Regions from separate parts of the Yersinia massiliensis genome, predicted to be linked through region 2. Evidence: predicted binding sites of a transcription regulator. Region 2 holds the regulator's gene; the other holds the start of a gene.

Region 1 (3,217 bases), 480 kb from region 2:
CTCGCTTCATTCCCCGCTCGCGAAGATTTGGATAATTTACGGATGGTTTCTACCCGATCAAGGATGTGTTCGCCTAACGCTTCCTTGATGGTTTCCCCGAGTAGTTTGCCGAGCATACTGACGTTACTTCGCATTGCGGAATATTGTTCGTTCATATGACCCCTAACATACCCGTCATCATCCAAGTTGCAGGCAAAAGGGCTTAATCGCTGGCCGCCTGCCTGCATCTTGAAATCTATTGGGTATATGATTTCTTTTTGTACCCTTCGTAACTTGATGGGTATGTAAATTAATTTCACCCAGAAGGCTGAGATGGACAATTCCACTCGCCACGTTCAATTCCATACCCCAATTGACACTATTTTCAGCAAAAAAACATCAATTTTAGGGATATTTCTGAAATTTAATTACCGAGGTTAGGTTATCAGTCTGGCTTATGGGCAATATTGATCCGCCTACCTCATTAGAGTTATTTTTGCTGACAAAAATGGTCAACTAACTGACCAATCAGCTCACGAGTGGGTTCGATAAAGGCCATATCGATAAATTCATCTGGCTGGTGGGCCTGATTAATTGAGCCTGGCCCCAGAACCAGTGTCGGGCAGATTTGCTGGATAAACGGCGCTTCAGTGCAGTAGTTCACTACCGCAGTGCGCTCACCCAATAATTTTTCAATAACACCGACCATATGATGGTCTGTCGGGCATTCATAGCCAGGAATCGGGGGATGCAGTTCATCAATACTCAAACGGCCTGGCCAGCGTTCACTCACCGGTGCCAACGCCTCTGCCATCAACTCATCCAGATCGCTTAAGGTGAGACCGGGCAATGGGCGGATATCCATATGTAATTCGCAACAAGCACAGATGCGGTTTGCAGCATCACCACCGTTGATATGACCAAAATTCATCGTCGGATAAGGGACGGTAAACGCGGGATTGTGATAACGCTCCTGCAGCTTAGTGCGCAGTTTCATTAACTCAGTAATGGATTCATGCATTAAATCAATCGCATTGACGCCACGCGCTGGATCACTGGAATGGCCGGATTGGCCCGTGATACGGATGGCGTTGGAAATATGCCCTTTGTGCGCCCGCACCGGTTGCAGTGAGGTGGGTTCGCCAATAATGGCAAAATCAGGGCGCAGCTGGGAGGAGGCGGCAAAGTAGCGTGCGCCTGCCATCGTGGTTTCTTCATCGGCGGTGGCCAGAATATACAGCGGCTTACTCAGCTTGCTGGCATCAATATCGCGTACTGCATCTAAAATGAAAGCAAAAAAGCCTTTCATATCGGCAGTACCTAAACCGTATAACTTATTGTCGTGCTCGGTCAGTGTGAAGGGATCTCGCGTCCAACGCCCTTCATCGTAAGGCACAGTATCGGTATGGCCAGCCAGCAGCAGCCCCCCTTTGCTTGTGCCGCTATTCGTTTCTCCAATACTTGCAAGCAGGTTAAATTTATGGCGTGTATTGGGGACGGGTTGAATTTCGATACGAAAACCTAAGTCTGCGAACCATCCAGCCAACAAGTTGATTAACGCCTCATTACTTTGATCAAGGGCGCCATCGGTCGCGCTGATGGAAGGCGTGGCGATTAACGCCCGATACAACTCAATAAATGGAGGTAATTTCATCTTCACTGTTGACAGCCTTTGGTTAGGATAGTATCAATATTCATGCAATTATTATGAATAAAAATACATTAAGCTTAAGCGTAAGGGAACCTTAAAACGCCCTTAAATTTACGAAAATGTCAATGCCCAATCGCGTGGGGAACAGTAAAACCTTGCTGACTACCCAAAAACTGGTTTTGACTACTTATGTTTTTAAAACCAATTTATGTGTTTAAACCCAATAACATTTTTATAGCCAAAGTACGGGGTGTTACAGCCAGCGGATGAATCTCACCCACATCGCTGCAACATCAAGTAAGCAAGGTAAGGTGAACTGAACCCATGTTAAATACGCTAATTGTTGGTGCTAGTGGCTATGCCGGCGCGGAGCTTACGGCTTACCTGAATCGTCACCCACATATGAACATAACCGGTTTAACGGTTTCAGCGCAAAGTGCAGATGCAGGAAAATTACTTTCTGACCTGCACCCGCAGCTAAAAGGCATCATCGATCTCCCGCTGCAACCCTTGGTGAATGTGGCTCAGGCGGCAAAAGGTGTCGATGTGGTTTTTCTTGCCACTGCCCATGAAGTCAGCCATGACTTAGCGCCACAATTTTTAGCCGCAGGTTGCGTCGTATTCGACCTCTCCGGCGCATTCCGCGTTCAGGATACCGCGTTCTACAGCCAGTATTACGGTTTTGAGCACCAGCACGCGGATTGGCTGGATAAAGCGGTATATGGGTTGGCTGAATGGCAAGCAGAAGACATCAAACAAGCCCAATTGATCGCGGTTCCTGGCTGTTATCCAACCGCCTCTCAACTGGCGCTAAAGCCGTTAGTGGATGGCGGTTTACTCAATGATGCGCAATGGCCAGTGATTAACGCCGTCAGTGGCGTTAGCGGTGCGGGGCGTAAAGCCAGCATCGGTAACAGTTTTTGCGAAGTAAGTTTGCAGCCGTACGGTTTGTTTAATCATCGTCATCAACCCGAGATTGTTGCTCATTTGGGTACGCCGGTGATCTTTACTCCGCACCTAGGCAACTTTGCGCGCGGTATTTTGGCGACGATCACTTGTCGATTGAAGGCAGGCGTGACGGCAGAGGATATCGCTGAGGCGTATCACAATGCTTATCAAGATAAGCCGCTAGTGCGGTTATATCAGCAAGGTGTACCGGCACTGAAAGCCGTAGTTGGCCTACCTTTCTGTGATATTGGTTTCTCTGTAAAAGGCGAGCATTTAATCATTGTCGCGACAGAAGATAACCTGCTGAAAGGGGCGGCTGCGCAGGCCGTACAATGCATGAATATTCGTTTTGGCTTTGCGGAAACCCAATCCCTACTGTGAGTCACGCTAGGGTAGCCAGTGACCGAGCCAGAATAGGCAGATACAGATACTTTATCCAATTAGATTGAGGCGAAACATGATAAACCCGTTGGTCATTAAATTAGGTGGCGTGTTGCTGGACAGCGAAGAAGCGCTGGAACGCCTGTTTACTGCATTAGTGACCTATCGTGAGAAGCATGAGCGCCCGCTTGTGATTATGCACGGTGGTGGCTGTCTGGTTGATGAGCTGATGAAAAAACTCGCGTTGCCGGTCGTCAA
Region 2 (3,217 bases):
CGGCATTGCGCAGTAAAGTCGGTGGAACTGCACGTATTTTAGCTGTTTTAGAGCCACGTTCTAACACCATGAAATTGGGGCTATCCAAGAATGAGTTGGCACCTTCATTAGGCCGTGCAGATGAAGTATTCCTGTTCCAGCCTCAGCATATCCCTTGGCAAGTTGTTGAAGTCGCAGATGCTTGTATTCAACCTACGCATTGGAGTGCTGATATCGATACGTTAGTCGATATGGTTGTGAAAACGGCTCAACCCGGAGATCATATCTTGGTCATGAGTAATGGTGGTTTTGGCGGGATTCATGATAAGTTACTGAGTTCATTAGGTAAAAAATCAGCCTTAGAAGCGCAATCTCAAGATTAAGCCAGATAAAAAAAGCCCCCGCAGAGCGGGGGTAAAAGGGGTCGTCGGATAGACGACGAGGGATTATTCCTTTGCGGGCTCTACTGGCTTAGCTCACCACATCAATTCATACTCTATTCAATAAGCTGAAAAAGACTTTTTATGTCTATTTTCAACTGATTGAATAAACCATCAAGCTCGAAAGTATGCCCCTTATATCGGGGGCATATACTTTCATTTCTAGCAAAAAATCTTATTTATAAGCTTTCGCAGTGGCGTGCCAGTTATTCTCTTCGCGTACTTCAATGACTTTAAACGCTTTAGCGCCCATAGCATCAGCTTTATCAGACAGTGCCTGACGAATATCAGAAGGTGCGCCATTAAGACCACTCACTGTAATTGTACCTACTGCTTGCATATTGGCAGCTTGATTATCATTGATGGAATCAGCTGCAAAAACACCGAAAGACAGTGCAGATAGAACGCTCAGCGTTGCGATAGTTGTTTTAATTTTCATTTTATTGCCTCTATTTGTTCTTCTATTACTGGGGAATAAGTGTGATTTACATCACGAAAATGAGTATACATCTAGTAACGTAGGATATTAATAGCTGACTAATAATATTTAAGGTCACTTTCGCGGTGGTGACTAATTTTTAATAACGAAAAGGAATAAAAAATGATTAAAAAACAACACATCTTAGTTAAATTTTAATATTTTCAATTGGATAAGTGTTTTTGACTAAAAGTGCGAAATGGAGTGGTGATTTTGACCGATAATGTAGTTGTGGAAGAGATATATGATTGCTTTTTGTGTGAGTGGTAGTTAAATGCACTGTAAAAATAGTGCCAATACAGAGAGTGATAACAGAGAGCGAAGGAGCTAAAAGAAATAATGCGGCACAGAAAGGGCCGCATGATATACGCCGAAACTAGCGGAGGGATTAAAGCTCTTGCTCAAACAACCCGAGGATAGCTTCATGTAACTGCTTAACGGTAAATCCTCTGGCCGGCGTTGTAAATATTGTATCATCGCCAGCAATACTCCCTAGAATGCCTTCAGCCTTGCCTAATGAATCCAGCAGACGGGCAATCAGTTGGGCTGCACCAGGGCTCGTATTAATCACCACCACTGACTCATTGTAATCAACATCTAAGACCAAGTTCTTTAGCGGGCTACTGGTTGTTGGTACACCCAGTTCAGCAGGCAAGCAATAAACCATCTCCATTTTTGCATTACGCGTTCTGACGGCACCAAATTTAGTCAACATACGCGAAACTTTGGATTGGTTTATGTTTTCAAACCCTTCTTCCTGCAAGGCCAAAACGATCTCACCTTGAGAACTGAATTTCTCTTCTTTCAATAACGCTTTGAACGCCTTGATAAGATCTTCTTGTTTTGCGGGATTACGCATTTGTTATGCCCTGAGTAGTCAATAGTGAATAGGATTATTATGCATATAAATGAATTTTTATTCAACATGACTCTGTGGTATTGGCGATAAAAGCATTGATATCAAAGTATGGCGAAATTTTAACTCCATCATACTGTTACAGTTATGCTAAATCAGCATTTATGAGATTCTTCTTGAGTAACCAAAATGTTATTAAAATGATGTTGTTTTGGTGTTGCGGAAGGGTGTAATGTAACCGCGGATTAACCTGTCATGAATACGCCAGTAAATTTTAGAAGAATGTGCGCTATATCATTAACGAATAAGCGATTTAATCTAAAATACATAAGCCCTATGCGCCTTTTTAATGCGTGATATCTCAATCTGACTGTTAATAGATTGTGTTTAAAATTACAATAAATTAAGGTGCGTAACTAGATGAATTCACGGCAAATTTAAATTAAATATAATAAGGAGTATAGGATGAAAGTTGCAGTTCTCGGTGCCGCTGGTGGTATCGGCCAGGCCCTCGCTCTTCTACTCAAGACCCAGCTTCCTTCAGGTTCAGACCTTTCTTTATATGATATCGCGCCAGTGACGCCTGGTGTTGCGGTTGATCTGAGCCATATCCCGACCGCCGTTAATATTAAAGGCTTCAGCGGCGAAGATGCTACCCCAGCGCTGCAAGGGGCCGATATTGTTCTGATTTCTGCTGGTGTTGCTCGTAAACCAGGTATGGATCGCTCAGATTTGTTCAATGTTAATGCCGGTATTGTTCGTAATCTGGTTGAACAAATCGCACGTACTTGCCCTAACGCCTTAATTGGTATCATTACCAACCCAGTTAATACGACTGTTGCGATCGCGGCAGAAGTACTGAAAAAAGCGGGTGTATACGATAAGAATAAGTTATTCGGTATTACTACACTGGATACTATTCGCTCGAACACTTTCGTTGCTGAATTGAAAGGCAAACAGCCTCAGGATATCGAAGTTCCTGTTATCGGTGGCCACTCTGGCGTCACTATCCTGCCATTACTGTCACAAATTCCAGGCATTAGCTTTACAGAGCAGGAAGTTGCTTCTTTGACTAAGCGTATCCAAAATGCAGGGACTGAAGTTGTTGAAGCAAAAGCCGGTGGCGGATCCGCAACACTGTCCATGGGTCAAGCTGCGGCACGTTTTGGCCTTTCTTTAGTTCGTGCTCTGCAAGGCGAAAGCAATGTTGTTGAATGTTCTTACGTTGAGGGCGATGGCAAGTATGCCCGCTTCTTTGCTCAACCAATTTTGTTGGGTAAAAACGGTGTTGCTGAGCGTAAAGACATTGGCAAACTAAGTGCATTTGAGCAACAAGCGTTGGAAAGCATGCTTGATGTATTGCACCAAGATATTGAGTTAGGCGAGAAATTCGTTAACAACTAATTCTTTAGCAACTAAGATGTTACGACAATGGTGTTGCAGTCGCAGCTTTCTATTTGGCGG

The links. The regulator ArgR, encoded in region 2, controls arginine synthesis, uptake and breakdown. The targets are predictions, from matches to a motif close to ANTGAATAAAAATACANT.
Positions count from the first base shown of each region.
Region 1: argC (N-acetyl-gamma-glutamyl-phosphate reductase) is a predicted target of ArgR. The motif match lies at 1,686-1,703, and genes of this name have one in related genera.

Region 1 covers NZ_CP028487.1:4,788,340-4,791,556, reverse strand. Annotated here, with positions in the region: gene ppc (phosphoenolpyruvate carboxylase) at 1-155, opposite strand, end outside; gene argE (acetylornithine deacetylase) at 470-1,633, opposite strand; gene argC (N-acetyl-gamma-glutamyl-phosphate reductase) at 1,955-2,959, shown strand; gene argB (acetylglutamate kinase) at 3,036-3,217, shown strand, end outside.
Region 2 covers NZ_CP028487.1:4,309,411-4,312,627, reverse strand. Annotated here, with positions in the region: gene mpl (UDP-N-acetylmuramate:L-alanyl-gamma-D-glutamyl-meso-diaminopimelate ligase) at 1-362, shown strand, start outside; gene yhcN (peroxide/acid stress response protein YhcN) at 595-858, opposite strand; gene argR (transcriptional regulator ArgR) at 1,286-1,756, opposite strand; gene mdh (malate dehydrogenase) at 2,219-3,157, shown strand.